2 regions of the Actinomadura sp. NEAU-AAG7 genome follow, and region 2 is predicted to be linked to the other one. Evidence: predicted binding sites of a transcription regulator. Region 2 holds the regulator's gene; the other holds the start of a gene.
What was found. The regulator LexA, encoded in region 2, represses DNA repair genes until DNA is damaged. The targets are predictions, from matches to a motif close to TCGAACANNTGTTCGA.
Positions count from the first base shown of each region.

Region 1 (15,855 bases), on a different contig from region 2:
CGTGGAAGCCCGCGAAGAACAGCACCAGCAGGTAGAGCGGCCGCCCGCGCAGGAACAGCAGCAGCGGCGAGGTCGCCTCCGCCGTGAACATGAACCACTGGCTGATCTTCAGCAGCAGCGGGTAGTCGATGAGGCTCCGCCCGAACGGCGTCCCGCGCCTGCTCAGCGCCCACTGCACGGTGGCGCCGTTCGGCCAGTCGGGGAACCCGCCGATGCGGACCTTGGCCCAGGCCGACAGGAAGTAGGCCGCGACCACCGAGACCTGGACGCACCGGATCGACCAGGCGGAGGACTCGCAGCGGCGCCGGTCGCCGATCCCGGCGCGGCCGACGCCCGGCAGCACGAACAGCGCGATGACCAGCGCCAGGTGGTCGTGGTCGACCTTGCCGTAGGACATGCTGATCGTGACCCACCACAGGTAGCCGCAGGCCGCGACGTACCCGGTGAGCCGGGGCAGGACGCGCCCGGTCGCGGCGGCCAGCCCGGCGGCGATCGTCACCACCAGCAGCGCGGTCATGGCGCCCGGCGTGGGCGCGGGCAGGTGCAGCCAGCGGGCCAGCCGCACCGGCTGGTACAGGTCGGCGGGCAGCCGCGCGTGCGCCATCGAGCTGCTGGTCAGCAGCAGCATGTCGAACGGCAGGAACCCGTACCCGAGGATCCGCAGCCAGGCGATCCTGGCGCGCGGCACGGGCCCGAACCACCAGCGGTCCCAGGGGCCCCGGCGGGGCGCCGCGTCCTGCTGCGCCGGGGCGGGCGTCTCCGGCGCGGCGGCGGCCGTCACCGCACCCCCCAGACGACGGCGTTCGCCCTGGTCGTCGACACGACCTTCCCGTGTTTCAACGTCTGGACCTGTTTCACGATGTAGATCCTGGTGAGCCGGGGCTCCTTCGGGTGCAGCCGGTGCTGCCCCTCCGCGATGCCCTGGAGCAGGGACGGGTCGCGCCCGAGCCGGGTCATCTGCCCCTCGATCTCGGCGCGCTTCATGCCCGACCCGACCGCGTCCATGGACAGCTTCACGTGGGCGCCCGTCGCGGTGTCGGCCTCCAGCCAGTGGGAGACGATCTCGCCGCCGTCGTTCTTGACCGAGAACGCGAACTGCGTCATGGGCCCGAACGGGAAGTCGTCGTCGGCGCCGTAGGCGCTGGTGTAGAACAACGCGGCGATGCCGGCCGCCGCGACGGCGGACCGCCAGAACCTGGCGCGCGCGCCGAGGCGGAGGGCCGGGATGTGCATCGTCCTACCCTAGGGCCGCCCGGACCGCCCGGGGACGGACACCGGCTCGCCCGTGCCGCGCCCGCCCGGCGCGCCGGTGCGGCCCGTGCCGCCCTTGTTCGAAGGGGCGGCGTTCCGCCGCAGCTCGGAGACCGTGACGAACTCGAAGCCCTTGGCGCGCAGGCCCCGGATCATGGCGGGAAGCTGCCGCACGGCGGTCTCGCGGCTGCGGGCGCCGACGTCGTGGGCGAGCAGGATGGTGCCGGGACGGGTGTTGTCGACGACGGCCCGCACCAGTTCGGCCGGCTCGTCGCCGAACCGGCGGTCCTGCACCAGCAGCGACCACAGCGCGATGTCGTAGCCGTGCTGGGCGGCCACGTGCAGGGTCGTCCCGCCGAGCCGTCCCCAGGGCGGCCGCAGCAGCGTCGGGGCCCGGCCGGTGACCTCCGTGATCGCCTCGTGGGTGCGGTGGATGGAGCGGTAGGCGCGGGCGTGGCTCATCTTCGACAGGTCGTCGTGGTTCCAGGTGTGGTTGCCCACCTCGTGGCGGCCGAGCCGCCCCCTGACCAGCCCGGCGTTGCGGACGAGCCGGCTGCCGACGACGAAGAACGTGGCGGTGACCCGCTCGGCGTCCAGGATGTCGAGGGTCTGCGGCGTCCAGTGGTTCATCGGGCCGTCGTCGAAGGTGAGCGCGGCCAGGCGGCGCGTGGTGTCGACGGCCCACACGACGTCGACCTGGCGGCCCTCGGGCCGCCAGGAGTCCACCGACGACGCCGACAGCGGCGCCGCGTCGCGCTTCCACTCCTGCTCGGCGGCGACGCCCGCGCCGCCCACCAGCAGCCCCCCGGCGGCCAGCCCGAGCCCCTTGAGCACCCGGCGCCGCCCCGGCCGCCGTTCCATCCCCGTAGCGTCCATAGCATGATCCACTGTTCCACGCCGGAAGATCGAGTTGATCGACCGGGCGGCTGAACCGCTCGTCACCCTGTGGGATGAGAAGGGGGTGGCGCGAGGATGAACTCCAGGGTGAGATCCCCAGGTGGGGGCGGCCCGGCCGGCCCGGGGCGCCCCCAGCCCTTCGCGGGCGGGGCTCAGCCGTCCCGGGAGCCCGCGGCCACCTTCTCGGCGAGGTGCGAGGGGAGCGGTTCGTAGCGCAGGAAGCCGCGGTTGAAGGTGCCCGTGCCCTGGGACATGGACCGCAGGTCGATCGCGTAGCGGATGATCTCCAGCTGGGGGACCTCCGCTTTGATCATCGTGCGGCCGCCCGGGACCGCCTCGGAGCCGAGGACCCGGCCGCGCCGGGAGGTGAGGTCGGACATGACCGCGCCGACGTACTCGTCGGCGATCAGCACGGCGACCTCGTCCACCGGCTCCAGCAGCAGGATCGGCACCGCGCCCGCCGCGTCCTTCAGGGCGAGCGCCCCGGCGGCCTGGAAGGCCATGTCGGAGGAGTCGACCGAGTGGGCCTTGCCGTCGTGCAGGGTGACCTTGATGTCCACGAGCGGGTAGCCCGCCGACACGCCGCGTCCCATCTGCTGCCGGACGCCCTTCTCCACCGACGGGATGAACTGCCGGGGCACCACGCCTCCGACGATCTTGTCGACGAACTCGAAGCCCCCGCCGGACGGCAGCGGCTCCACGTCGATGTGGCAGATGCCGTACTGGCCGTGCCCGCCGCTCTGCTTGACGTGCCGGCCGAGGCCCTTGGCCGTCCCGCCGAACGTCTCGCGCAGCGGGACCCGCAGGTCGATCCGCTCCACCTCGACGCCGTAGCGGGCGCGCAGCCGGTCGATCAGCACGTCCGCGTGCGCCTCGCCCATGCACCACAGGACGAGCTGGCGGGTCTCGGGGTTGTTCTCCAGGCGCAGCGTCGGGTCCTCGGCGACGAGCCGGGCGAGGGCCTGGCTGAGCTTGTCCTCGTCCGCCTTGGAGTGGGCCCGGATCGCCACCGGCAGCAGCGGGTCGGGCATCGACCAGGGGGCCATCAGCGCCGGCGCCGACGGGTCGGAGAGGGTGTCGCCGGTCTCGGCGCGCGCCAGCTTGGCGACCGCGCAGATGTCGCCCGCCCCGCAGGAGGAGACGGTCCGCTGGGTCTTGCCCAGCGGCGAGGTGAGGGCGCCGACGCGCTCGTCGACATCGTGGTCCTCGTGGCCCCGGTCCGCCATGCCGTGCCCGGAGACGTGGACGACGGTGTCGGGGCGCAGCGTCCCGGAGAACACGCGGACGAGCGAGATCCGGCCGACGTAGGGGTCGGAGGTGGTCTTGACGACCTCGGCGACCAGGGGCCCGTCGGGGTCGCAGCCGAGCTCCCTGGGCGGCCCGCCCTTCACCGGCGTCACGGGCGGGATGCCGTGCTCCAGCGGGGACGGGAACGCCTGCGCCATCAGCTCCAGCACCTCCCGCATCCCGATCACCGGGCCGGGGTGGTCGCCGTGCGGCACCGACGTGGCGAGGACGGGGTAGAAGCTGCCCCGCGCGACCGCGGTCTCCAGGTCCTCGATGAGGGCCTTGACGTCGATCTCCTCACCGGACAGGTACCGGTCCATGAGGGTCTCGTCCTCGCTCTCCTGGATGATCCCCTCGATCAGCGACGCGCGCTGCTCGGCGATCTGGTCCAGGTAGCGGGGGTCGGGGTCGCACTCGACGCGCTCGCCGGTGGAGTAGTCCAGGCAGCGGCGCGTCAGCAGCCCGACCAGGCCGCTCAGCCCCTGCTCGCCCGCCGCCGGGAAGTACAGCGGCAGCACGCCCTCACCGAAGGCGTCCTGGCAGTTGAGCACGACGTCGTCGAAGTCGCCGCGCTGCTGGTCGATCTTGGTGATGACGACCGCGCGCGGCATCTGGACGGCCGCGCACTCCTCCCACAGCATCCGGGTCAGCCCGTCGACGCCGTCCACCGCCGAGATCACGAACAGCGCCGCGTCGGCGGCGCGCAGCCCGGCCCGCAGGTCGCCGGTGAAGTCGGCGTACCCGGGGGTGTCGATCAGGTTGACCTTGATGTCGCCGTACTGGAGGGGGGCGAGCGCGAGGTTGACCGAGCGCTGCTGGCGCACCTCGACCTCGTCGAAGTCGCTGACGGTGGTGCCGTCCTCGACCCTCCCCGCGCGCTGGACCGTCCCCGCCGCGGCCAGCAGCGCCTCCACCAGCGTGGTCTTGCCCGCCCCCGAATGGCCGACCAGCGCGACGTTGCGCACCCTGTCGCACCCGCCGGCCTCCGGTGCCCTGCCGGGGGCTCCCGGGTGGCCTCCCTTGTCCGCCATGACTACCTCCTCGGACGGGCCTCGCCGCGGAGGCCCGCGTGCGGCTGGGGCCACGGCCCGGCGGGCCCGGCCCTGACGTCCGAGTGCGGCGTCCGACCTCGTCCAACGTGCGTGACCGACGTCACACCCGTGTCAACACCTTTTCCCGTGACGGCCAGGATCACAAGGGGTGAACGCCAAACATCCGTCATCTCTCCTCCGGCCTTCCCTCCGGTGCGCGGCGCGCCCGGCGAACCCCCTGCTCCGGCCGGTCCGACCCTCGGGGGCCGGCTCGCGCACTACGATTGGGCGCGCCGCGCGGCCCGCGGCGCCCTCGGGTGCCCCCTGCCGCCCCTCGGCCCCGCAATCACGAGAACGGACGGCGATGCTCAACAGAATCAGGCCCGCGCTGGGGCGTGTGCTGACCCCGATCGGCGGGGCGGTCGCGCGGACCGGGGTCTCGCCCAACGCCATCACCGTCATCGGGACGGTCGGCGTCGCCGCGGGCGCGCTCGTGCTGTTCCCGCGCGGGGAGTTCTTCTGGGGCACGATGGTCATCACCGCGTTCGTGCTGTTCGACATGCTGGACGGCGCCGTCGCCCGGGTCACCGGCAAGATCTCCAAGTTCGGCGCGTTCCTGGACTCCACGATGGACCGGGTCGCCGACGCCGCGATCTTCTCCGGCCTGATGATCGGCCTGTACCGGGACGACCGGGAGATGCTCGCCGGCGTCGCCCTGTACTGCCTGGTGTCCGGCGTCGTGGTGTCCTACGCCAAGGCCCGCGCCGAGGGGCTCGGGTACACCTGCAACGTGGGCATCGCGGAACGCGCGGAACGGCTGATCGTCGCGCTGGTGGCGGCCGGGTTCGACGGCCTCGGCGTCCCCTACATCCTGGCCCTGGCCCTGTGGGTGCTCGCCGCGCTCAGCACGGTCACGGTCGGCCAGCGGTTCGCGACCGTCTACGCGCAGGCCAAGGCCGACCCCGCGCCGAGGCCCGCGCCGGGCCGCCCCGCCGAACCCGCCGAACCCGCCGAACCCGCCGAACCCGCCAGACCCAAAGCGGAGCGCAGGCCGTGACCCGGCCGCGCGGCGCCGCCCCGGCCTCGGTCCGCGACGAGGTCATGGACGCCGCGTACGCGCTCGGCTGGACGGTCGTCCGCAAGATGCCCGAGCGCGCCGCGCGGCTGGCCTTCGCCGCGCTGGCCGACCGCACCTGGCACGGCCACGGGTCCGGGGTGCGCCAGCTCGAACGCAACCTGTGCCGGGTCCTCGGCAAGGACGCCGTGGACGACGAGGTCCGCGTCCTCAGCAAGAAGGTGCTGCGCTCCTACTTCCGCTACTGGCTGGAGGTGTTCCGGCTCCCCGAGTACGACCGGGAGCGGATCCTCGGCGGCATGCGCGTCACCGGCGAGAAGAAGATCTTCAGCAACCTCGACGCGGGACGCGGCGTCGTGCTGGCGCTGCCGCACATGGGCAACTACGAGCACGCCGGGGCCTGGCTCGTCCACAGCGGCTACCCGTTCACCACCGTCGCCGAGCGGTTGAGGCCGGAGTCGCTCTACGACCGTTTCGTCGAGTTCCGCGAGGGCCTCGGCATGGAGGTGCTGGCCCACAAGGGCGCCTCGGCCTTCGGGCGGATGGCGCGGCGGCTGCGCGCCGGGCGCCCGGTGTGCCTGGTCGTCGACCGCGACCTCACCGCCACCGGCGTGGACGTCGAGTTCTTCGGCGCCACCGCCCGGATGCCCGCCGTGGCCGCCGCGCTGGCCCTCCAGACGGGCGCCGCGCTGATCCCCGTGACACTCTGGTACGAGGGGGAGTACTGGGGGGCGCGGGTCCACGAGGAGATCCCCGTCCCCGGGCAGGGCTCCCGGCAGGAGAAGATCCAGGCCATGACGCAGGAGATGGCGCGCGTCTTCCAGGAGGGCATCGCCGCCCACCCGGAGGACTGGCACATGCTCCAGAAGGTCTGGGTCGAGGACCTCGCGGAGGCACCCCGGTGAGGGTCGGCCTCGTCTGCCCGTACACCTGGAACGTCCCGGGCGGCGTCCAGCGGCACATCGCCGACCTCGCCGAGACGCTGATCGGCCTCGGCCACCGCGTGTCGGTGATCGCGCCCGCCGACGAGGACGCCGAGCCGCCGCCCTACGTGGTCTCGGCCGGGCGCGCCGTCCCCGTCCCCTACAACGGCTCGGTGGCCCGGCTGGCGTTCGGGTTCCTGTCGGCGGCGCGGGTCCGGCGCTGGATCAACGAGGGGCGCTTCGACGTGCTGCACGTCCACGAGCCCGCCGCGCCCTCGCTCGGCCTGCTGGCCTGCTGGGCCGCCGACGGGCCGATCGTCGGCACCTTCCACGCCTCCTACGAGAAGTCCCGCGTGGTGTCGGTCACCGCCCCGATCCTGCAGAGCGCCCTGGAGAAGATCACCGGGCGGATCGCGGTGTCGGAGGCCGCCCGTACCACGCTCGTCGAGCACCTCGGCGGCGACGCCGTGCTGATCCCCAACGGCGTCGCGACCGAGCGGTTCGCGATGGGCGAGCCGCTGCCCGGCTGGCCCGGGCGCGGCGGCCCGCGCTCCGGCGGCTCCGGCGGCGAGGGGGAGGGCGGCGCCCTCGGCTTCCTCGGCCGCATGGACGAGCCGCGCAAGGGCCTCCAGGTCCTGCTGCGCGCCTTCGAGGTGCTCGGCCGCCGCCGCCCGGGGCTGCGGCTGCTGCTCGCCGGCCCCGGCGACGCCGACGACGTCGTGGCCCGGGTCTCGCCCGAGCTGCGCGACCGCGTCGTCGTGCTCGGCATGGTCAGCGAGGAGGACAAGATCCGCGCCTACCACTCGGTGGACGTGTTCGTCGCGCCCAACACCGGCGGCGAGAGCTTCGGGATCGTGCTCGCCGAGGCGATGGCGGCGGGCGCGCCGATCGTGGCCAGCGACATCGAGGCGTTCGACCGGGTGCTGCTCGGCGGCCGGGCGGGCGTGCTGTTCCCGGTCGGCGACCACGAGGCCCTGGCCGCCGCCGCCGACGACCTCCTCGCCGACGCCGCGCGGCGCAAGCAGCTCTCGGCCGAGGCGCGCGCGGCCGTCCGCGCCTACGACTGGTCGTCGGTGGCGCGGGACGTGGTGCGCGTGTACGAGACGGTGTCCCTCGACAGCGCGGGCGTCGTCGAGTCCGGCGTCGGCGCCTAGGGGACCCCATGTCCTACGACTGGATCATCGACGTCCTGTTCTGGATCGCGGTCGTCTTCCTCGCCGCCGGGTACGTCTCGTGGCGCGCCACCCGCCTGGACCGGCTGCACGTCCGCGTCGAGACCGCCCGCGCCGCGCTGGACGCCGCGCTGGTCCGGCGGGCCGCCGCCGCGCTGGAGCTGGCCGCCTCCCGCCTGCTGGACCCGGCGACCAGCCTCGTCCTCGCCACCGCCGCGCACGAGGCCCGCACCGCCGACGCCGACAACCGGGAGTTCGCCGAGAGCGACCTGTCCCGCGCGCTGCGCGCGGTCGTCGACCAGCCCGAGTTCGCCAGCACGCTCGCCGAGCGGGCGGACGGCGAGGGGAAGGCCGTCCTGGAGGAGCTGTCCTCGGCCGCCGCGAAGGTCGCCTACGCCCGCCGGTTCTACAACGACGCCGTCTCCCAGGCCCGCATCGCCCGCCGCAAGCTGCTCGTCCGGGTGCTGCCGCTGCACGGGCGCGCGCCGCTGCCCGGCTTCTTCGAGATCGACGACGACCCCCCGGGCATCTGAGCGGGCACCCTTCCGACTCCCCTTCCGGGGGCCGCGCATCCCCGGGGTTCGCATACGGGGGTTCCCATCTGGGTGGGTTCGCTACCCTCGGGCAGATCGCTCAAGGGAGGGTCATATCGTGCGATACGCGTGGGAAACACCCCGTCGCGGCCGGTTCGTCACGCACGGGCGGACGGCCGCGGCGCTCGCGGCGCTCGCGCTGCTCGGCGCCGCGGGGGCCGCGTGCTCGGACGGCTCGGACGGCGGGACCGCGAGTCCCCCCGGCGCGCCGGGCCCCTCCGGATCCGGCACGCCCGAGCCGACGGCGCACCCCTTCACCGGCGGCGCGACGGGCCGGCGCAACCCCGTCCTCGCCGTCAAGATCGAGAACACCCGGCCCGCGCTGCCGCAGGCGGGGGTCTCCTCCGCCGACATCGTCTACGTCGAGCAGGTCGAGGGCGGCGAGACCCGGCTGATGGCGGTCTACTCCTCCCGGCTGCCGGGCCGCGTTGGACCGGTCCGCAGCGCCCGCATCTCCGACCTGCACATCCTCCCGCAGTTCGGCCGTCCCGCGTTCGCCTTCAGCGGCGTCCAGAGCAAGATGAAGCCCTACATCCGCCAGGCGCCGGTCTACGACATCTCCCAGGACAACGCGGGGTCCGCCTACTTCCGCGCCGGGCCCAAGCCCATCCCGTACAACCTCTACGCCGACCCGAGGAACCTGCTGAAGCAGGCGCCGAAGGCCGAGCCGCCCCGCGACATCGGGTTCCGCTTCGGCCCGGCGCCCGAGGGCGGCAGGCCCACCGCGTCCTTCACCGCCCGGTGGCCCGCGACGACGATGGGCTTCACCTGGTCGGCCCGGCAGAAGCGCTGGCTGGCGTCCTGGGGCGGGCGGCCCGACCTCGCCGCCGAGGGCGGGCGGCTCGGCGGCCGGACGATCGTCGTCCAGTACGCCCGGACGACCAGGTCCCGGTTCCACGACTTCCTGGGCAGCTACACGCCGCTGATCCGCACCACCGGCTCGGGACGCGCGCTCGTCCTGCGCGACGGGAAGTCCTACCAGGCCCGGTGGACCCGGCCCAGCGAGGACAAGGGCACCGCCTACACCACCCCCGACGGCAGGCCGATGACCTTCGCGCCGGGCCAGGTCTGGGTCGTTCTGCTCAACGACGGCAAGCCTCGCATTCCGTGACGAACCCTTACGGACCAGTGAGTCGGGGGCGTTCTGCGGTCACTTCGTAAGCCAAAAAGTCGCGGTTCTGACACTCTGCCCGGTCGAGATGTCCCGCTAGCAGGCAATATCATGGAAGTGACCTGTCGTCCGCGAGGTGAGGAATGCCCGTGTCCACTTCCAGTCCCGCCCCCGAGAACACCGCGCCCGAGACGGGGACCGCCCGCGTCAAGCGCGGCATGGCGGAGATGCTCAAGGGCGGCGTGATCATGGACGTCGTCACGCCCGACCAGGCGAAGATCGCCGAGGACGCGGGCGCGGTGGCCGTCATGGCCCTGGAGCGGGTTCCCGCCGACATCCGCGCCGAGGGCGGCATCTCCCGGATGAGCGACCCCGACATGATCGACGGGATCATCTCGGCGGTGTCCATCCCGGTGATGGCCAAGGCGCGCATCGGCCACTTCGTCGAGGCCCGGGTGCTCCAGGCGCTCGGCGTCGACTACGTCGACGAGTCCGAGGTGCTCACCCCGGCCGACTACGACAACCACATCGACAAGTGGGCCTTCACCGTCCCGTTCGTGTGCGGCGCCACCAACCTCGGCGAGGCGCTGCGCCGCATCACCGAGGGCGCGGCGATGATCCGCTCCAAGGGCGAGGCCGGCACCGGCGACGTCTCCAACGCCACCACCCACATGCGCCAGATCCGGCGGGAGATCAGCCGGCTCGGGTCGCTCGCCGACGACGAGCTGTATGTGGCCGCCAAGGAGCTGCAGGCGCCGTACGAGCTGGTCAAGGAGGTCGCGCGGGCCGGCAAGCTGCCCGTCGTGCTGTTCACCGCCGGCGGCATCGCCACCCCCGCCGACGCCGCGATGATGATGCAGCTCGGCGCCGAGGGCGTGTTCGTCGGATCGGGCATTTTCAAGTCCGGCAACCCCGCCCAGCGCGCCGAGGCCATCGTGAAGGCCACCACCTTCCACGACGACCCCGAGGTGATCGCCAAGGTCTCCCGCGGCCTCGGCGAGGCCATGGTCGGGATCAGCGCCGCCTCCCTCGGCGAGGACCAGAAGTTCGCCGGCCGCGGCTGGTGACCCCGCGCTGACCGACCCCGGCGCCCGCCGCCCGTCCGAGCCCGCCGGCACGGGCGCGGCGGCCGGGCGGCAACCGGGGGACCCCCCTCCACAACGCGCAGGTCGAGGGATTACGCTGGCCGCGCGGCCGGTGGGCAGGCGCGAGGCCTCCCGGGCGGTGCCCGGCCGCGGGAGGGACGAGCATGGCTTGGTCGGTCGCGCTGGCATGCGCGAGCGCGGGTGAACCCACCGAGGTGTTCCGGCCGGGCCTGGTGTCCGATCCGGGCGCGGCCGCGGAGATCGCGCGCGGTCTCTATCCGGCGGCCACCCTCACCGAGACCGGTGACACGGTCCTGGACTTCGCGCTCTGGCCCTACGAGGACGAGCTGTTCGTCGGCGCGTTCGAGCGGGCGCTGCTGCTGTGCGACCGGCGGCTGTTCAGCCTCGACGACGACGCCCGCCGCATCGCCGACACCGCCGCCGCCGCGCTGCCGGGCTCGCGCTGCGGCGTCCTCGTCCTGCACACCGTCATCCACGGCTGCTGGTTCCGCTGGTACGAGTCCGGCGCGCTGCTCCGCGAGGTCTTCGTGACCGCCGAGGACGGCGTCGTCGTCGACCAGGGCGACCGGCTGCCCGCCGAGCGCCCCTTTTGGAGCGCGATCGACGCGGGCGCCGCCGACGTGCCGCTGCCCTTCGACCCCGAGGAGTTCGGCCTGGCGCTCGCCGAGGCCCACATGTTCGGGCGCGGCATCGCCAGCCGGGGCCAGGACGGCTTCCTCCCGCTGGAGCTGCCGCTCCGCCGGTTCAAGCACGCCTGACCCTCGGTCCCCCGGGAAGATCCCGCACGTCCTGGAACGTTGTACGAGACGTCTGATACCGGCCAAACCCCCGCGTACCCCCGGAAGGTTCCTACGTGACTGCTGTGCCGACGATCGGTGTCCTCGCCCTGCAGGGAGACGTGCGCGAGCACGCCCGCGCGCTGGAGGCCGCCGGGGTGCGGACGCTGGACGTCCGCCGCCCCGACGAGCTGGAGCGGGTGGACGGGCTCGTCCTCCCCGGCGGGGAGTCCACCACGATGTGGCGGCTGGCCCGCTCCTTCGAGCTGCTGGAGCCGCTGCGCAAGCGCGTCGAGGGCGGGATGCCCGCCTACGGCTCCTGCGCCGGCATGATCATGCTGGCGGACCGGATCCGCGACGGCGTGGCGGACCAGGAGACCGTCGGCGGGATCGACATGACCGTGCGGCGCAACGCCTTCGGCCGCCAGGTGGACTCCTTCGAGGCCGAGGTGCCGCTCACCGGCATGGGGGACACGCCGTACCACGCCGTCTTCATCCGCGCGCCCTGGGTGGAGTCGGTCGGGGAGGCCGTCGACGTCCTCGGACGCGCCGAGGGCGGTCCGAACGCCGGTAGGATCGTCGCCGTCCGTCAGGGCCGCCTGCTGGCGACCGCCTTCCATCCGGAGCTGACGGGCGACTTCCGCGTGCACCACTACTTCGCCGATCTGGTGCGCCGGGCGACCGAGGAGGATTGACAGATGTCCGGCCATTCCAAGTGGGCGACGACCAAGCACAAGAAGGCGGCCCTCGACGCCAAGCGGGGCAAGCTCTTCGCCAAGCTGATCAAGAACATCGAGGTGGCGGCCCGCACCGGCGGCGGCGACCCCGACGCGAACCCCACCCTGTACGACGCCATCTACAAGGCGAAGAAGAACTCCGTCCCCAACGACAACATCGAGCGCGCGCGCAAGCGCGGCGCCGGTGAGGAGGCGGGCGGCGCCGACTGGCAGAACATCACCTATGAGGGCTACGCCCCCGGCGGTGTCGCCGTGCTCATCGAGTGCCTCACCGACAACCGCAACCGCGCCGCGTCCGAGGTCCGGGTGGCCCTCACCCGCAACGGCGGCTCGCTCGCCGACCCCGGCTCGGTGTCCTACATGTTCAACCGCAAGGGCGTCGTGATCGTCCCCAAGGCGGGCACCAGCGAGGACGACCTCATGATGGCCGTGCTGGACGCCGGCGCCGAGGAGGTGGCCGAACTGGACGAGGAGAACTTCGAGGTCGTCAGCGAGGCCGGCGACCTGGTCGCCGTCCGCAGCGCGCTGCAGGAGGCCGGCATCGACTACGAGTCGGCCGAGAGCAAGTTCCTGCCGAGCGTCACCGTCCCGCTCGACGAGGACAACGCCAAGAAGGTCTTCCGGCTCCTGGACGCCCTGGAGGACTCCGACGACGTCCAGGACGTCTACGCCAACTTCGACGTCTCCGACGAGATCATGGCCTCGATCGACGCCTGAGCACGGTCTCGGCGGGTTAGCCCGGCCCGGCCCGCCGCCGGTCACCGGCGGCGGGTACGGTCTGGATCATGGAGATCCGCGCCCTCGAACCCGATGAGCCCGAGGCCGCCCGCGACGTCCGGGCCCGCGCCTTCGGGCCCTACTCGGACGCGGAGTGGGAGCGGTCGCTGCGCTACAACGCCGCCACGCTCGCCGCCGAACGGCAGTTCGCGGGCTTCGACGGCGGACGCGTCGTCGCCGCCGGACGGCTGCACGACATGACGCAGTGGTGGCACGGGCGGGCGGTGTCGCTGGCGGGCGTCGGCGGCGTCGCGGTCGCGCCCGAGGAGCGCGGCCGCGGGCTCGGCCGCGCGCTGATGGCCGACCTGCTGGAGCGCTGCGCGGCGCTCGGGCACCCGCTGTCCATGCTGTATCCGGCGACGACGCGGCTGTACCGCTCGCTCGGCTGGGAGCACGCGGGCGCCCAGCACAAGATCGACTTTTCGGCCGAGGCGCTGCGGGGGATCGCGGCCGAGCGCGTCCCGGTCCGCCGCGCCGGGCCGGAGGACGCCGCCGAGGTCGCGGCCGTCATCCGCCGCGTCCACCGGGGCGCGGGCGACTGCGGTCCGGTCGGATGGGCGGACGCGGACTGGCGCGTCCAACTCGCCGAGGAGAACGACTTCTCCTACCTGGCCGACGACGGGTTCCTCACCTACCGCTGGACGGGCGGCAAGACGGCGCTGGAGGTCGTCCGGCTCGTCGCGGCGTCGGAGCGCACCCTGCGGGCGCTGTGGGCGATCGTGGGGTCCGGGTCGTCGGTCGCGCCCACCGTCCACGCGTGCGTCGGACCCATGGACGCGGCGCTGTGGCTGCCCGCCGAGCGCGAGGTCGACCACGTCCGCCGCAACCAGTGGATGCTGCGCGTGGTCGACGCGCCCGCCGCGATCGAGGCGCGCGGCTACCCGGCCGGGGTGGGCGCCCGGGTGCCCCTGCTGGTCGACGATCCGCAGCGCCCGTCGAACTCCGGCCACTGGCTGTTCGAGGTCGCGGACGGGCGCGGCCGGCTGGAACGCTCCGCCGAACACCCGGACGCCGTCCGGCTCGGGCCGCGGGGCCTCGCCGCGCTCTACGCGGGCGTCCCGGTCGCCACCCTGCGCCGCTCCGGGCTGCTCCGGGGCGGCGACGCGAGCGCGCTCACGGCGCCCTTCGCCGCCGCCCCCTTCTCCCTGGACTACTTCTGAGGGCCTTCCGGAAGCGGATTACTTCCGCGACACGTCCGCCGCCGCTGAACGGGTGGGATGCTGGCTTGGTAGCGTGTTCGGCCGAACAGATGATCGAAGGAGTGGCCGTGCGGGTGATGGGGGTGGACCCCGGGCTCACCCGGTGCGGGGTGGGCGTCGTCGAGGGCGCCCCGGGGCGGCGGCTCCATCTGGTGCACGTGTCGGTCGTCCGCACCGACCCGGGCGAGGACCACGCCCTCCGGCTGCTCGGCATCGAGCGCGGCGTCGAGGCGCTGATGGACGAGCTGGCCCCCGAGGCCGTCGCCGTCGAGCGCGTGTTCTCCCAGCACAACGTCCGCACCGTGATGGGCACGGCCCAGGCCGCCGGGATCGCCATGCTCGCCGCCGCCCGCCGCGGGCTGCCGGTCGCGCTGCACACCCCGAGCGAGGCCAAGGCCGCCGTCACCGGCAACGGCCGCGCCGACAAGGCGCAGGTGACCCGGATGGTGACGCGCCTGCTGAACCTGGAGACGGCCCCCAGGCCCGCCGACGCCGCCGACGCGCTGGCGCTCGCCATCTGCCACGTGTGGCGCGGCGGCGCCCAGCAGCGGCTCGCGCGCGAGCAGCGGAGCCGGATCGAGGACGCGGCGCGCGCCGAACGCGAGCGGCTCGCCGCCCGGACGGCCCCGGCGGTGCGGACCGCCCCGACCAGAGGAGGAACCAGCCAGTGATCGCCTTCGTCAGCGGCCAGGTGGCCGCCGCCGGGCCCGACGGGGCGGTGATCGACGTGCGGGGCGTCGGGTACGCGGTGCAGTGCACCCCCGCCACCCTGGCCGGCCTGCGGGTCGGCGACCAGGCCCGGGTGCCCACGTCCCTGGTCGTCCGGGAGGACTCCCTCACGCTGTTCGGATTCGCCGACGACGACGAGCGCACGGTGTTCGAGCTGCTCCAGACCGCCAGCGGGGTCGGCCCCCGGCTGGCGCTGGCGATGCTCGCCGTCCACACCCCCGACGCGCTGCGGCACGCCGTGGCCGCCGAGGACCTGGCCGCGCTCACGCGCGTCCCCGGGATCGGGAAGAAGGGGGCCCAGCGCATCGTCCTGGAACTGAAGGACCGGCTCGGCGGCCCCGTCGGGGACGGCGCGCCCGCCACCCGCGCGGCGGGCCCCGCCCAGGCGTGGCGCGCCCAGGTTCAGGCCGGGCTGATCAACCTCGGCTGGTCGGCCAAGGACGCCGACGCCGCCGTGGAGGCCGTCGCCGCCGACCTGGACGGCGGCGAGACGCCCCCGGTCGCCGCCCTGCTCAAGTCCGCGCTGCGGAAGCTCAGCGGATGAGCGAGGAGGAGCGGCTCGTCTCCGCGGACGCCGAGAACGTCGACGAGCAGGTGATCGAGGCGGCGCTGCGGCCGAAGAAGCTCGACGACTTCGTCGGGCAGGAGCGGGTCCGCGAGCAGCTCTCGCTCGTCCTGCACGGCGCCCTGCGGCGCGGCCGCACCCCCGACCACGTCCTGCTGTCGGGCGGCCCCGGCCTCGGCAAGACCACCCTCGCCATGATCATCGCCGCGGAGCTGGGGCAGCCGCTGCGGATCTCCTCCGGGCCCGCGATCGAGCGGGCGGGGGACCTCGCGGCGGTCCTGTCCACGCTCGCCGAGGGCGAGGTGCTGTTCCTGGACGAGATCCACCGGCTGGCGCGGCCCGCCGAGGAGATGCTCTACATGGCGATGGAGGACTTCCGGGTCGACGTCGTCGTCGGCAAGGGCCCGGGCGCGACCGCCATCCCGCTCGACATCGCGCCGTTCACGCTGGTGGGGGCCACGACCCGTGCCGGGATGCTGCCCGGCCCGCTGCGCGACCGGTTCGGGTTCGTCGCGCACATGGACTTCTACGGCCCCGCCGAGCTGGAGGTGATCGTCCGCAGGTCGGCCCGGCTGCTGGACGTGGAGATCACCGACGACGGCGCCGCCGAGATCGCCGGGCGGTCC
Region 1 is NZ_JAHFZY010000013.1:57,205-73,059, reverse strand. Features, by position in the region: gene KLI87_RS38670 (hypothetical protein) at 1-781, opposite strand, end outside; gene KLI87_RS38665 (hypothetical protein) at 778-1,233, opposite strand; gene KLI87_RS38660 (polysaccharide deacetylase family protein) at 1,243-2,112, opposite strand; gene KLI87_RS38655 (elongation factor G-like protein EF-G2) at 2,301-4,466, opposite strand; gene pgsA (phosphatidylinositol phosphate synthase) at 4,831-5,523, shown strand; gene KLI87_RS38645 (phosphatidylinositol mannoside acyltransferase) at 5,568-6,446, shown strand; gene KLI87_RS38640 (glycosyltransferase family 4 protein) at 6,443-7,618, shown strand; gene KLI87_RS38635 (hypothetical protein) at 7,627-8,169, shown strand; gene KLI87_RS38630 (DUF3048 domain-containing protein) at 8,288-9,340, shown strand; gene pdxS (pyridoxal 5'-phosphate synthase lyase subunit PdxS) at 9,490-10,407, shown strand; gene KLI87_RS38620 (hypothetical protein) at 10,590-11,204, shown strand; gene pdxT (pyridoxal 5'-phosphate synthase glutaminase subunit PdxT) at 11,300-11,917, shown strand; gene KLI87_RS38610 (YebC/PmpR family DNA-binding transcriptional regulator) at 11,921-12,676, shown strand; gene eis (enhanced intracellular survival protein Eis) at 12,745-13,896, shown strand; gene ruvC (crossover junction endodeoxyribonuclease RuvC) at 14,004-14,606, shown strand; gene ruvA (Holliday junction branch migration protein RuvA) at 14,603-15,208, shown strand; gene ruvB (Holliday junction branch migration DNA helicase RuvB) at 15,205-15,855, shown strand, end outside.
Region 1: ruvC (crossover junction endodeoxyribonuclease RuvC) is a predicted target of LexA. The motif match lies at 13,978-13,993, and genes of this name have one in related genera.

Region 2 (15,855 bases):
CGACACCGTCCTGGAGAACCTGGGGAGCGCGCCGGTGCGGCGGGACGAGCGGCCCACCGTGTCGCTGGTGATGTCGACCTGCCGCGCCGAGCAGATCGCCCCCGCCGTCGAGATGATCGCGGCCCAGGAGTGGCGTCCGCTGCAACTCGTCATGGTCCTGCACGACCTGGACCTCGACCCCGTCCAGGTGCAGAAGCAGGCCATGGCCGCCGGGCTCGACGACGTCGCCGTCCTCACCGCCGACCGCTCGCGCACGCTCGGCGCGTGCCTGAACATGGCGATCGACGCCGCCGACGGCGACTACGTCGGCAAGGTGGACGACGACGAGCTGTACGGCCCGCACTACCTGACCGACCTCGTCCCCGCCTTCTCCTACACCGACGCGGGCGTGGTCGGGAAGCTCGCCCACTACGCCCACCTCGGCTCGATCGACGCGACGCTGCTGCGCTACCCCGACCTGGAGAACCGCTACGTGGACGTCCTGCGCGGCGGCGCGCTCCTCGGCCAGGGCGACCTGATGCGCTCCTACCGGTTCGCCGACCTCGGCCGCGGCGAGGACACCGACCTGTTCAAACGGCTCCGCGCGGACGGCGTGCGCGTCTACGCCGCCGACCGGTTCTCCTTCGTCACGATCCGGCACGCGGACGCGGCGCGCCACACCTGGCGTCCGAGCGACCTGGAACTCCTGTCCGAGAGCCGCGTCGCGTTCTACGGGTTCGCCAGGGAGCACATCCTCTTCTGAGAGGCGGAGGTCAGCGCAACTCGCGCTTGAGGATCTTGCCGGTGGCGGTCATCGGCAGCTCGTCGCGGAACTCGACGATGCGCGGGTACTTGTAGCCCGCGAACCGCTCCCTGCCCCACGCGACCAGCTCGTCCTCGGTCACGGTGGCGTCCGGCGTGCGGATCACGTACGCCTTGACCTCCTCGCCGTGGGTGGCGTGCGCGACGCCCACGACCGCCGCGAGCGACACCTGCGGGTGGGTCATCAGCTCCTCCTCCAGCTCCCTCGGGTACACGTTGAAGCCGCCGCGGATGATCATGTCCTTGGAGCGGTCGACGATGTAGTAGTAGCCCTCGTCGTCGCGCCGGGCCACGTCGCCGGTGCGGAACCAGCCGTCCCGGATCGCCTCGTCCGTCGCCTCGGGACGGCCGTGGTAGCCCTTCATGACGTTGTGCCCGCGGATCGCGATCTCCCCGGGCCCCTCGCCCTCGATCTCTTTCCAGTCGTCGTCGATCAGCCGCATCTCCACGCCCCAGATCGGGAGGCCGATCGACCCCGCCTTGGTCGGACGGTCCGGACGGTTGAACGAGGCCACCGGCGAGGTCTCCGACAGCCCGTACCCCTCCAGGATGTTCACCCCGAACCGCTCCCGGACGCCCTTGATGACCTCCATCGGCAGCGCCGCCCCGCCCGACACCGCCACCCGCAGCTCGGCGCGGATCGCCTCGATCTCCCCCGGCGACGCCTCGGCGTGCAGCAGCCCCCAGTACATCGTCGGGACGCCCGCGAAGAAGTTCACCTTCTCCGCGACCATCAGCTCGACGGTCTGCCGGGCGTCGAACCGCGCCTGCATGACCAGCGTCGCGCGCCGGTAGAGCCCCACGTTCATCACGCACGTCTGCCCGAAGATGTGGAACAGCGGCAGCGTCACGAGGAACGTGTCGTGCAGCGTCCGCCGGTACAGCGTGTCGTCCACCATCGCGTTCATGAGCAGGTTGCCGTGCGTGAGCTCCGCGCCCTTCGGCTGCCCGGTCGTCCCGCTGGTGTAGATGATCACCGCGGTGTCGGTGCTCTCGGTGCGGACCGTCTCGAAGGTGTCGGGCTGCCCGGCGAGCGCCGCCCAGAACAGCTCGGCCCCCTCGACCGGCGACTCGGTCGTCGCGAGACTCGCCGGGAGCAGGAAGAGGTGCTCGCAGCCCTCCACCTCGGCGGACCCGGCGCGGCCCGTCTCGCCGAGCGGGAAGTCCGGCGTCCCCTCGAAGCAGAACAGCGCCTTCGCCCCGGAGTCGGCCAGGTGGTAGGCGATCTCGCGGGGCCGTAGCAGCACGTTCAGCGGGACGACGACCGCGCCCGCCTTCAGCGCCCCGAAGTAGACCATCGGGAAGTAGGGCAGGTTCGGTGAGGCCAGCGCGACCTTGTCGCCCGGTCCGATGCCGCGCGAGCGCAGCAGGTTCGCGACCTGGTTCGCGACCCCGTCGACGAAGGCGTAGGAGAGCCTGATGTCGCCGAACACGACGGCGTCCCGTTCCGGCGTCTCGCGGGCCGCGTCCTCCAGCAGCACGGACAGGTTGAGCATGGCACTCCTCGCGGGGTGGGCTCCCGCCGGTTGTTACCGGCGAGTGTTGGAACCGTCCAGCTCATCCTGCTGCATGCGGTTCGGCCCGCGCCATCCCCCGGTGTGTGCCGTGACGTGCCGTTCTTCGCGCCTTTCCCGTTCCCGGTGGCGGTCGCGGGGAGCGACCGCCCCGCCCCGCCGTGCCGGGCGGCGGGACGGGGCGGTCGGCCGGAGGGGGCCGGGGGCCGGACGGGTGCGCGGTCCCGTCCGGCCCCCGGCGCGGGCGCAGAGCGGCAGCCCGCGGGGGGAGGTCGAGGTCAGCCGAAGTCGACGTCCGAGCACTGGTAGAAGGCGTTGCCCGTGTCGGCGATGTCCCAGACGGCCACGATCAGGTGCCGGCCGTGGCGGACCGGCAGCGTGCCCGAGTGGGAGAAGTCGCGCGGCGGCTGCTTGTTGCCGTAGTCCAGGCGGAGGAACGGCGTCAGGTCGAGCGCGGCACGGGTCACCGGCCGCTTGTAGTCCCAGCCGTCCTTGGTGACGAAGTACCGGAAGGACGCGGTGGAGTGGGCCGCGGTGAGCGTCCAGGCGAAGGTGTAGGACTGCCCGCCGGTCAGGGACGTGGCGGGCCACTGCCCGCCGCGCGGGTCGTCGAGCGGGGCCCAGCGACTGTCACCGGCGGCGCATATCGTGCCGTCCCGGGGGCCGGACTTCGGGAAGCCCTTCGGGCCCTCGACGCTCTGCGGCTCGTACTTGACCTCCCCGCAGTCCTTCACCGTGCCCTGCTTGCAGAAGAGGGCGCGGCTGACGGGGGTGTTGGTGTAGCCGTGCGAGAAGGCGGGGGCGGCGACGACCACGGTGAGCCCGGCCGAGGCGGCGGCGGCGAGCACCAGCGTCCTCGCGCGGGGCGTGGGGAGCCTGCGGGATGAGGGGAGTCTTCGGGGCGGACGGAGTCTGCTGGGCATACGCGATCCTCCTGGCGGGGGGACTGGAGGGGTGGGGTCCGGATGGAGTCGGTAGCCGTGGGGCGGGGAGCGTGCCGGGGTGGGGCGTCCGGGGACGGCCTCCATTTCTAATAAGAAACCTTCCTATTAGTTTCCGGCTGGAACGGTGCCTAGTCAAGGTTTCAAACATTTGGCCGGATTCGGCCAGGTTCGCCCGGCGTGGCCGGGGTGCCCCCTCCGTCCCACGGCCGCGCCCGCGTCCCCGTTACGATGTGCCGCCTCACCGAGAAAGGGTCCGAGATCTTGATTATCTTCGGCTGGCGGGTGGTCTTCTTCACCCTGAGCAAGGGTGTCTTCCACTGCCCCGACTGCGGCGGCGACCGCGAGTACCGGCGCCGGCAGGGCCGCAACTTCTTCACGCTGTTCTTCATCCCGGTCATCCCGCTGAACAAGACCGGCGGCGAGTTCGTCGAGTGCGACACCTGCCACGGCCGCTGGAACCTCGGCATCCTGGAGGTTCCGACCACCGCGCAGCTCGCGCTGATGCCGGCGATGCTGCTGCGGATGGCCATCGCCCAGGTGCTGCGCTCGGGCGACTACACCCACGCGGCCGCCCGCGGCCGCGCCGTCACCGTCGTCCGCGAGGCGGGCGACCCGTCCTACGACGACGGCGCGCTCACCGCCGACCTCGGCCGCCCCTTCGACGAGGTGCGCGTCGAGATGGCGCGCGCGTCCTCCGCGCTCGCGCCCGAGGCCAGGGAGAGCATCCTGCGCGCCGCCGCCGAGGTCGCGCTGACCGACGGGCCGCTCAGCGTCAACGAGGAGGGCACGCTGTCCGCCGTGGGCGCCGACCTCGGCCTCACCCACGTCCAGGTGACCGGCGTGGTCTCGCTCGCGCGCCAGTCGTCGGGGCACTGAGGGGGGCCGCCGGAACCCTCGGCGGGAGGGCTTGCGGTTGCGCTACGCTTGCTGTATGCCAGCCAGGCTGCTCCTTATACGACCACGCTGACGGATCGACGTCAGCGTGGTGGCCCCTCCTGTGCGAGGGGCCGTTTCATGTCGGCGGGCGGTCTGGGGACCCAGTTGATCAGGATGCGGAGTCTGGAAGCGTGAGCAGCGACGAGCACTACGACCCACGGGCGGTTCAGGACAAGTGGCAGGCCCGCTGGGCGGAGCTCGACCCGTTCGAGGCCGTGGAGACCGGCGAGGGCCCCGAGCGCCGCTACGCGCTGGACATGTTCCCCTACCCCAGTGGTGACCTGCACATGGGGCACGCCGAGGCGTTCGCGATCGGGGACGTCGTCGCCCGCTACTGGTTCCAGCGCGGCTTCAACGTCCTGCACCCCATCGGCTGGGACTCCTTCGGCCTGCCCGCCGAGAACGCCGCGATCAAGCGCGACTCCCACCCCGCCGAGTGGACCTACGCCAACATCGAGACGCAGGCGGCCTCCTTCCAGCGGTACGCGCCCTCCTTCGACTGGACGCGGCGGCTGCACACCTCCGACCCCGAGTACTACAAGTGGACGCAGTGGCTGTTCCTGCGCTTCTACGACCGGGGCCTGGCCTACCGCAAGGGCGGCCACGTCAACTGGTGCCCGAAGGACCAGACCGTCCTGGCCAACGAGCAGGTCGTCGGCGGGCACTGCGAGCGCTGCGGCACGCTGGTCGAGAAGCGCGTGCTGACCCAGTGGTACTTCAAGATCACCGACTACGCCGACCGGCTGCTGGCGGACATGGAGCAGCTGGAGGGGAGCTGGCCCGAGCGCGTCCTGCTGATGCAGCGCAACTGGATCGGCCGCTCCACCGGCGCCGACGTCGACTTCCTCATCGAGGGGCGCGACGAGCCGGTCACCGTCTACACCACCCGGCCCGACACCCTGTACGGGGCGACGTTCATGGTCGTCGCCGCCGACGCGCCGCTGGCCGAGGAGGTCTGCGCGCCCGCGCAGCGCGCCGCGTTCGAGGCCTACCGCGAGGAGGTCTCCCGCGAGAGCGAGATCGAGCGGCTGTCCACCGAGCGCGAGAAGACCGGCGTGTTCCTGGGCCGCTACGCGGTCAACCCGGTGAACGGCGAGCGGCTGCCGGTCTGGGCGTCGGACTACGTGCTGGCCGAGTACGGACACGGCGCGATCATGGCCGTGCCCGCGCACGACCAGCGCGACCTGGACTTCGCGCTGAAGTTCGGGCTGCCGGTCCGCGTGGTGGTCGAGACCGGCCAGGCCGACCCCGCCGAGACCGGCGTCGCCACCCCCGGCGACGGCGCGATCATCAACTCCGGCCCGATCGACGGGCTGGACAAGGCCGAGGGCATCGCCAAGATCATCGAGATCCTGGACGAGCGCGGCACCGGGCGCGCCTCGGTGAACTTCCGGCTGCGCGACTGGCTGGTGTCGCGGCAGCGGTTCTGGGGCTGCCCGATCCCGATCGTCCACTGCGAGGCGTGCGGCGAGGTCCCCGTCCCGGACGACCAGCTGCCGGTGCGGCTGCCCGAGGGCCTGCGCGGCGCCGACCTGGCGCCCAAGGGCACCTCGCCGCTGGCCGCCGCGTCCGACTGGGTGAACGTCGAGTGCCCCAAGTGCGGCGGCGCCGCCCGGCGCGACACCGACACCATGGACACCTTCGTCGACTCGTCCTGGTACTACTTCCGCTACTGCTCGCCCGGCTACGAGGACGGCCCGTTCGACGTCGAGCGGGTCCGGCGGTGGATGCCGGTCGACCAGTACACCGGCGGCGTCGAGCACGCCATCCTGCACCTGCTGTACAGCCGGTTCTTCACCAAGGTCCTGTACGACATGGGCATGGTCGACTTCACCGAGCCGTTCCGGCGGCTGCTGAACCAGGGCCAGGTGATCCTGAACGGCAGCGGGATGTCGAAGTCCACCGGCAACCTGGTCGACCTGGGCGAGCAGATCGGCGAGTTCGGCGTGGACGTCGTCCGGCTGGCGATGCTGTTCTCCGGCCCGCCCGAGGACGACATCGACTGGGCCGACGTGTCCCCGCACGGCATGTCCAAGTTCCTGGCCCGCGTCCACCGGATCGCCACCGAGGTCTCCTCGGCGCCCGGCGCGGACGCCGCGTCGGGTGACATCGCCCTGCGCCGCGCCACCGCCCGCGCCGTGGACGAGGCCACCAAGCTGGTCGAGACGCAGCGCTTCAACGTCGCGATCGCGCGGATCATGGAGCTGGTCACCGCGACCCGCAAGGCCATCGACTCCGGCCCCGGCGCCGCCGACCCGGCCGTGCGGGAGGCCGCCGAGGCGATCGCCGTGGTGCTGTCGCTGTTCGCCCCCTACACCGCCGAGGAGGCGTGGGAGCTGCTGGGCGGCACCGCGCCCCTGATCCGCGCGGGCTGGCCGTCCGCCGACCCGGCGCTGCTGGTCGAGGAGTCGGTGACGTGCGTCGTCCAGGTCGCGGGCAAGGTCCGCGACCGCCTGGAGATCCCCCCGGCCATCGCCGACGAGGAGCTGGAGCGGCTGGCGCTGGCCTCCCCGAAGGTCCAGGAGGCCCTGGCCGGCGCCGACATCGCCAAGATCATCGTCCGCGCCCCCAAGATCGTCAACATCGTCCCCAAGCGCTGACCCCGCACGCTCCGGTACCCCGGCAGGCTCGTCCTGCCGGGGTCTTCGGCGTGTGCCGGCCACGCGTGCGCCGTGGAGCGCGGAACAGGCCGAAGGCGGTCACCCCGGTGGGGGAGACCGCCTTCGGTAGGCCCGTTCGGGGGCGCGTCACATCTTGCGCAGGACCGCCACGACCCGTCCGAGGACGGACGCCTCGTCGCCGGGGATCGGCTCGTAGGCGGAGTTCTGCGGCATCAGCCAGATGTGGCCGTCCTTGCGCTTGAACGTCTTCACCGTCGCCTCGCCGTCGATCATGGCGGCGACAACGTCGCCCTGCTCGGCGACCGGCTGCTGCCGGACGACGACCCAGTCACCGTCCGCGATCGCGGCCTCGATCATCGAGTCCCCGGTGACCTTCAGCAGGAAGTGCGTGCCCTCGCCCACGAGCTGCTTCGGCAGCGTGAACACGTCCTCGACGGCCTCTTCGGCCAGGATCGGCCCACCGGCGGCGATGCGGCCCACCAGCGGCACGTAGGCGGGCGCGGGCTGCGTCGAGGTCGGCTGGCCGCCCAGCCCCTCGTAGGTGTCGGGCTCGGTCCGCACCGGCGTCGTGCCCGGGACCCGCACCTCGACCGCACGCGGCCGGTTGGGGTCGCGCCGCAGGAAGCCCTTGCGCTGGAGCGCCCGGAGCTGGTGCGACACGCTGGAGGTGCTGGTCAGGCCCACCGCCTCGCCGATCTCGCGCATCGAGGGCGGGTAGCCCCGGCGCTGGACCGAGTCGCGGATCACCTCCAGCACCATGCGCTGCCGCTGGGTCAGGCCCGTCTCGTCCATGGGCCCGTCGGGCAGCTCCCGGACCTTGCTCATCGCTCGTCGCCTCCCGGGCGCCTCGATCCGTCACTCCTTGTCATGGAACGCTATCGCGTCCAGCGCCGATGATCAAACAATTGTTCGAAGATGAGGGTCGCGTTTTCCCGGTGTCCTGCGGTAGAACATCGTACAGGCGTTCGATCGAAAATGCATTCGACGCTGGGAGGGGAGAGATGTCCGGTTCACCCCATGAACATGTCCCGATCCGCCTGACGCGCCGGGGCCGCGTGGTCGTGGTGACCGGCGCCGCCCTCCTCACCCTGCCCGCGCTCTGGCTCGCCCGGGGCCCCGGGGCCCTGGCGGGCGGGCATGAGGGCGGCGGGCCCTCCGGTCCGGGCGAGACGGTCGTCGTGGAGCCCGGAGAGACCCTCTGGGAGATCGCCACGGCCGCCGAGCCCCGCTCCGACCCGCGCATCGTCGTCCAGCGCATCATCGACCTCAACGGCCTCGGTGGCGACCCCACCGTCCAGCCGGGGCAGCGCATACGCCTCCCCGCGCGCTGACGCGCCCGCGGGGGAGGTGTACGCGCCGTCTCCCGGGGGCTCCTTCCGCCGCCCGGTACGTCCCTGGCGGTCATCCACGGGCCGGATGTGGCGTTCAGCCGTGATCGTCCTGGTCAGGGGCGCGATGCGGGCCCGCCGCGCGACACGCCCGGACCAAGATCCATCTGCTTCGCCGTGACCTGGGCGGACGTGGCGGATGTGACACGGGTCAACGTCCGGGACGCCCGACCGAGGTTGCGTACGCCTGCGCGTCCCCGTACGGTTGACCACAACATCTAGTAGTCACACCGATGTACTTCACCTATATATGGCATCGTTCAGAGGTGTGACGCGTTTTCGTCAGGGGAGGAACCAGACGTGCATTGCCCGTTCTGCCGCAACCCTGACACCAAAGTGATCGACAGCCGGTCCACCGATGACGGGGGCGCCATTCGGCGCCGCCGGGCGTGCTCGGAATGCGGCAAGCGATTCACGACGCAGGAGAATGTGCTCGTCATGGTGGCCAAGCGCAGCGGGGTCACCGAGCCGTTCTCCCGGGAAAAGATCATCGCCGGGGTGCGCAGGGCCTGCCAGGGCCGCCCGGTCGACGAGGATGCGCTCGCGAAGCTGGGGCAGCGGGTCGAAGAGGCGATCAGATCGTCGGGATCCGCGGAAATCCCCTCGCACGAGGTCGGTCTCGCGATCCTGGGGCCGCTCAGCGAACTCGACGAGGTCGCCTATCTGCGATTCGCCTCGGTCTACCGGAGCTTCGAGTCGCTGGACGACTTCGCGAAAGAGATCGAATCACTGCGCAGGTCAGGCTCCTCGGGGGAGTCCGGTCCGCCCCGATAGGGGCGGGCCCGGCAGTACACAGCAGCACACACGTGAAAGCGCCACCGCGCCGGGCATGCCCCGCGCGGCGGCGGAGTTGTTCCTGAACAGGGCCCCGGCGGGTGGCCCGAGAGGGGGAAGGTCATGACGGAGACGGTGAGCGGCTCGGCGGCACGGCGCGGCAAGGGGGGCCGCAAAGGGCTGAAGGTCGAGCGCATTTTCACCACGCCCGGCGTGCATCCGTACGACGAGATGCGCTGGGAGCGTCGTGACGTCGTCATGACCAACTGGCGTGACGGCTCGGTGAACTTCGAGCAGCGCGGGGTGGAGTTCCCCGACTTCTGGTCCCTGAACGCCGTCAACATCGTCACGTCCAAGTACTTCCGCGGCGCGGTCGGGACGCCGCAACGCGAGTGGAGCCTCAAGCAGCTCGTCGACCGGGTCGTCCGGATGTACACCGAGACGGGACTGCGAGAGGGCTATTTCGCCTCCGAAGAGGACGCGGAGATCTTCGACCATGAACTGAAGTACGCGCTGGTCCACCAGCTGTTCAGCTTCAACTCCCCGGTCTGGTTCAACGTCGGCACCAAGTCCCCGCAGCAGGTCTCGGCGTGTTTCATCCTCTCGGTGGACGACACGATGGAGTCGATCCTCGACTGGTACAAGGAAGAGGGCGTCATCTTCAAGGGCGGCTCCGGCGCCGGCCTGAACCTCTCGCGCATCCGCTCCAGCAAGGAACTGCTGTCCTCGGGCGGCACCGCGAGCGGACCGGTGTCGTTCATGCGCGGCGCCGACGCGTCCGCCGGGACGATCAAGTCGGGCGGCGCCACCCGCCGGGCCGCGAAGATGGTCGTCCTGGACGTGGACCACCCCGACGTCGCCGAGTTCATCGAGACCAAGGCGCGCGAGGAGGACAAGATCCGCGCGCTGCGGGACGCCGGGTTCGACATGGACCTCGGCGGCAAGGACATCGGCAGCGTCCAGTACCAGAACGCCAACAACTCCGTCCGCGTCTCCGACGAGTTCATGCACGCCGTCGAGGCCGACGGCGACTTCGGGCTGCGCGCCCGGATGACCGGCGAGGTCGTCGAGACCGTCAAGGCCAAGGAGCTGTTCCGGCTCATGGCCAAGGCCGCGTGGGAGTGCGCCGACCCCGGCATCCAGTACGACGACACGATCAACGCCTGGCACACCAACCCCGAGACCGGCCGGATCACCGCGTCCAACCCGTGCTCGGAGTACATGAGCCTGGACAACTCCTCCTGCAACCTCGCCAGCATCAACCTGCTGAAGTTCCTCACCGACTCCGGGACGTTCGACGTCGCGCGGTTCGTCAAGCTCACCGAGCTGATCATCACCGCGATGGACGTCTCGATCACCTTCGCCGACTTCCCCACCGAGAAGATCGCCGAGACGACCCGCGACTACCGGCAGCTCGGCATCGGCTACGCCAACCTCGGTGCCCTCCTGATGGCGAGCGGCCACGCCTACGACTCCGAGGGCGGACGCTCGCTCGCCGCCGCGATCACCTCGCTGATGACGGGCGTCGCCTACCGCCGCTCCGCCGAGATCTCCGCCGTCGTCGGCCCGTACGCGGGCTACGCCCGCAACGCCGAGGGCCACAAGCGGGTCATGCGCAAGCACGCCGCCGCCAACGACGAGATCCGCACCCTCGACACCGTCGACAAGGCCGTCCACGCCGCCGCCACCAAGCAGTGGCAGGAGTGCCTGAAGCTCGGCGAGAAGCACGGCTACCGCAACGCCCAGGCGTCCCTGCTCGCGCCGACCGGCACCATCGGGCTGATGATGGACTGCGACACCACCGGCATCGAGCCCGACCTCGCGCTGGTGAAGTTCAAGAAGCTCGTCGGCGGCGGCTCCATGCAGATCGTCAACCAGACCGTGCCGCGCGCCCTCGACACGCTCGGCTACCAGCAGGAGCAGATCGAGGCGGTCGTCGAGTTCATCGGCGAGCACGGCCACGTCGTGGACGCCCCCGGCCTGCGCCCCGAGCACTACGAGGTGTTCGACTGCGCGATGGGCGAGCGCGCGATCAGCCCGATGGGGCACGTCCGGATGATGGCGGCCACCCAGCCGTTCCTGTCCGGCGCGATCTCCAAGACCGTCAACATGCCCGAGCAGGCCACCATCGAGGACATCGAGAAGGTGTACTTCGAGGGCTGGAAGCTCGGCCTGAAGGCCCTGGCGATCTACCGCGACAATTGCAAGGTGGGCCAGCCCCTCTCGGCGGCGGGCAAGAAGGAGGAGCCGAAGGCCGAGGCGCCGGTGGAGACCCGCCCCGTCCGCAGGCGGCTGCCCAAGCAGCGCCCCGCCACCGTCACCCGCTTCTCCGTCGCGGGCGCCGAGGGCTACATGACCGCCTCGTCCTACCCCGACGACGGCCTCGGCGAGGTCTTCCTCAAGCTCGGCAAGCAGGGCTCCACCCTCGCCGGCGTGATGGACGCCTTCTCCATGGCGATCTCCATCAGCCTCCAGTACGGCGTCCCGCTGGAGACCTGGGTGGAGAAGTTCACCAACATGCGGTTCGAGCCCGCCGGCATGACCGACGACCCCGACATCCGCATGGCCACCTCGGTGATGGACTACATCTTCCGCCGCCTCGCCCTCGACCACCTGCCCTACGACGAGCGCGCCGCCCTCGGCATCTTCACCGCCGACGAGCGCGCCATGCAGGCCAACGGCGAGGACCCGGGCGCCCAGCCCACCGAGGACGAGGTCGACCACGAGACCCTCGCCCAGTCGGCGGAGATCAGCAGGCCGGCCCCCGCCCCGTCCCGCGAGGCGCACTCCTCGATGGAGGTCATCGAGAGCCGCCAGGGCCGCACCGCCGACGCGCCGCTCTGCCTCACCTGCGGCACCAAGATGCGCCCCGCGGGCAGCTGCTACGTCTGCGAAGGCTGCGGCTCCACCAGCGGCTGCAGCTGAGCGGTGCTCCTGACGCCCCGGTCTTAGCCTGACGGCGAGGACCACGCTTGGACGGGCGTATCAGGCACAGGCCAGGAGGGGGCGGCGAGGCACTTTGCTTCGCCGCCCCCTCTCGGCGCGGATAACCCGAACAATCGAACAGAGTCAACGACGTCGCACGCGCCGCGAGGTCGGGGGAGAGCGCCGGCCATGGCCTCGGACGAGTACTACATCGTCAGCGCCGTCAAGATCCGGTTCGAGGACGGCGCCACGGTCCGCTCGGCCGCCCGCTCCGAACTCGCTCGGCTCAAGGAACGGCACGGGGACGACACCGAGCTCCAGCGGTTCTTCCTCGCCCCACCAGAATCCCCTGCCTCCGCCATGCACTCGCCATCACGCTTGAGTTCGCCGAGGCGACCGCTCTCGAAGAACTACGTGACGGACTTCGCCGGGTACTCGCCTCAGGCCCCCGGCGCAACCGTCCCAAACGGCTGGAACTCTAGGCAGTAGCGCGGCCGGCGCCCTGCCTCCGGTGGGCCCACAGACCGGCCCTCGCGCGGGGCCACCCCACGATCTCGCCTGCGAGTTCGACGGCCGGGCGCCGGACCGCCGGGTTCGTGCGCTGGGGAAAGGGCGGCCAGGGCCGGCAACGCCGCGACGCCCGCCTCGCATGTGCTCCCCTGGTACCAGAGCTGCGCCCATAGCCCGTTCGAGGCGTCCTCGGCTCCGGTCTCCGCCGCGTTGAGGAGGACCGGGATGCCCTGTGCGGGCCCGTGGACACCTAGCGAACACGGCCAATCGATCACCCCCGAGTTAGCACGACCGGGCCTGCCGGTCGGCGGGAGTGGCCTGCGGGCAGCTTTGTATGCAATGTATGCTTTGTATGCAATGGAGGTGGGGATGCAGGTCGACACGGTCTACCGGAGACTGCGGGGGCTGATCGTCGCGGGTGAGTACTCGCCCGGCGAGCGGCTCACGGAGGTGGCGGTGAGCGAGGCGCTCGCCGTGAGCCGGACGCCCGTCCGGGAGGCGCTGCGGCGTTTGGAGAGCGACGGCCTGGTCCTCGGCGCCGGACGCGGCGTCGTCGTGGAGGTCATGACGCCGGAGAGCCTGGACCACGCCTACGAGGTGCGGGCGGCGCTGGAGGCGCTCACCGCCGAGCTGGCCGCGGACCGGCGGCGGGCCGGGCGGATCGCCCCGGCGGCGCTGGCCGACCTGGAGCGGGACGCGGCGCACCTGGAAGAGGTGACCGCCGCGGGGGAGCTGGATCGCGCGATCGAGTTGAACCGCCGGTTCCATCGGGGGATCGCCGAGCTGGCGGGCAACCCGATCGCGCTGGAGAGCCTCGAACGGCTGTGGGATCGGATCATCGTCTCCACACGGGCGTCGCTCGTGCGTCCGGAGCGTCCGGAGACGGTCTCGGGTGAGCACCGGGAACTGCTGGGGGCGATCGCCGACGGCGACCGTGTCCGGGCGGGACGGATCGCCGGTGACCATGCACGTGCCACCAGGGCGACCCTGGAATAGCTGAGAAGGGCTGCGGGATGTCGAAGACCCACCACTACGAAGTGTCCGTGACCTGGACCGGAAACACCGGTGCGGGAACGAGCTCCTACCGCGCTTTCGAGCGAGCCCACGAGGTCGAAGTCGAAGGAAAGCCGTTGATCCCGGGGAGTTCCGACCCTGCTTTTCGGGGTGACCCGGCGCGGTGGAACCCCGAGGAACTGCTCGTCGCGTCGCTGTCGCAGTGCCACATGCTGTGGTTCCTGCATTTGTGCGCAATGGAGAAGGTCGTGGTCACCTCCTATGTAGACAAGCCCTACGGGACCATGGCCGAGACCCCGGACGGTGGGGGGCGGTTCGAGGAGGTCGTCCTGCGTCCCCGCGTGGGCTTGGCGGACTCCGAGAAGGCCGACCAGGTCGGCAGGCTGCACGGACGTGCCCACGAATTGTGCTTCATCGCGAACTCGGTGAACTTTCCCGTCCGGCATGAGCCGGTCATCGAGTAGGCGCTCCGCTTGTAACGATGGTTGATGGGGTGCGCGCTCGCGGCGTCGGGACGATTCGGCGCGGCGACGGTGTCCGGCTTGCTGAGATCCGCGGCATCGCGTTGGACTCCTGTTGCGGCTTTCACCACGGGACGGTCTCGCCGTGCCGGTCCAGGAATTGCAGGCCCGGGGCGCCCGCCTGCGCTTCGAGGACGTCGACCACGGCCGGGATGCTCTCCTGTGGAATGAGCGGCGCGTCGAACCCGCCGAGCCGGGTCTGGTTGTGGCCGGGGTCGATGAGCAGCTTGGTGTGGCCGTCGTCGGCATGGCGGGTGGCGTAACTGCGCATCAGTTGGTTGAGCGCGGCCTTGCTGGCCTTGTACAGCTCGTATCCGTCCTCGGTGTTCCGCGAGATGCTGCCCTGCTCGGAGGACATGACCGCGACGGTCCCGGCGGGGGCGACGAGGTCGCGGAGGGCTTCGAGCGTGCGCAGCGGGCCCAGCGCGTTGGTGACCATCACCTCGGTGAACATCTCGGTCGGCACCTCGTTGATCGGCAGGTCGCCCCGGTCGATCGCGGCGTTGACGAAGAGCAGGTCCAGCCGGTGGCCGTCCAGGCGGTCGCGCAGAGCGGTCACCTGCTCGGCGCTCGTCATCTCCAGCGACTCGACTTCGAGCATTCCGTTCCAGGCGTCGGCGCGGTCTTGCAGCTCGCCGCCGAGCCGGCGCGTCGTGGCGATGACCCGCCAGCCGCGCCGCGCGAGTTCATCGGCGAGGACGAGTCCAAGGCCCTGGGAGGCTCCGATGATGAGGGCTTGACGGTCGGACACGGGTCGCTCCTTCATGGTGGGAGCCCTTAGAGTAGACGCGACGTTGCGTCTAAACAAATCGGTGAAGCCGCTGGCGGTATGGTGTCTCGCATGCCCGCCACGAGCTCTCAGCCCCGCCGGCCGCGCTCCGGGAGCCGTCGCGACGAGGCCGCGCGCCTGGCCGTGCTCCACGCAGCGGACGATCTGCTCGTCGAGCGCGGCTTCGGCGCCCTGACCATCGAGGCGATCGCACGCCGCGCCGGTGTCGCCAAGCAGACGATCTACCGCTGGTGGCCCTCGAAGGTCGAGATCCTGCTCGACACGCTCATCGAGGACAGCGAGAAGCGCATCCCGGTCCCGGCCGAGCCGCCCACGCTGGAGAGCGTCCGCGGCTACCTGCGCGGCTTCGCGCGCTTCCTCACCCGCGACCCCGCCGGCAAGGTTCTGCTCGCGCTCATCGCCCAGGCGCAGCACGACCCCGACACGGCCAAGAGCTTCCACGCGCGCTACTTCGGGCCGCGCCGCGGCCACGAACGCGACATGATCGCGCGGGGGATCGACGCGGGGGAGTTCGCGCCGAGACTCGGCCCCGACGCCACGATGGACGCGCTCGTCGGCCCGATCGTGCACCGCGCGCTGACCGGTTCGAGCATCCCGCGCGACCTGGTGGACACCCTCGTCGAGGACCTGCTCACGCCCCGCTCAGACTGAACCCCAGCCCCGCCACCCCAAGGCCCACAAGCCGCTCGCCCCCCAAGCACACTCCCCACCCCGCGCTCTCCGGTCTATGTTCCCCACCCCGCGTTCCCTGGTCTATGTTCCCTGGTCCGCGTTCCCCGGCTCCGGTCCCCGGTCCGCGTTCCCCGGCTCCGGTCCCCGGTCCGCGTTCCCCGGCTCCGGTCCGCGTTCCCCGGCTCCGGTCCCCGGTCCGCGTTCCCCGGCTCCGGTCCCCGGTCCGCGTTCCCCGGTCCGATACCGGGCGCTGGTCGCCAGTCCGCGTTCCCGCTCCGTGGTCCCGGCCCGTGGTCCCGGCCCGTGGTCTCGGCCCGTGGTCTCGGCCCGTGGTCTCGGCCCGTGGTCTCGGCCCGTGGTCTCGGCCCGTGGTCTCGGCCCGTGGTCTCGGCCCGTGGTCTCGGCCCGTGGTCTCGGTCCGTGGTCTCGGTCCGTGGTCTCGGTC
Region 2 is NZ_JAHFZY010000005.1:33,830-49,684, forward strand. Features, by position in the region: gene KLI87_RS22875 (glycosyltransferase) at 1-742, shown strand, start outside; gene KLI87_RS22880 (long-chain fatty acid--CoA ligase) at 753-2,297, opposite strand; gene KLI87_RS22885 (lytic polysaccharide monooxygenase) at 2,594-3,238, opposite strand; gene KLI87_RS22890 (hypothetical protein) at 3,521-4,135, shown strand; gene leuS (leucine--tRNA ligase) at 4,327-6,795, shown strand; gene lexA (transcriptional repressor LexA) at 6,943-7,641, opposite strand; gene KLI87_RS22905 (LysM domain-containing protein) at 7,818-8,147, shown strand; gene nrdR (transcriptional regulator NrdR) at 8,505-8,978, shown strand; gene KLI87_RS22915 (vitamin B12-dependent ribonucleotide reductase) at 9,102-11,903, shown strand; gene KLI87_RS22920 (hypothetical protein) at 12,093-12,392, shown strand; gene KLI87_RS22925 (GntR family transcriptional regulator) at 12,783-13,409, shown strand; gene KLI87_RS22930 (OsmC family protein) at 13,427-13,891, shown strand; gene KLI87_RS22935 (SDR family NAD(P)-dependent oxidoreductase) at 14,013-14,699, opposite strand; gene KLI87_RS22940 (TetR/AcrR family transcriptional regulator) at 14,790-15,389, shown strand.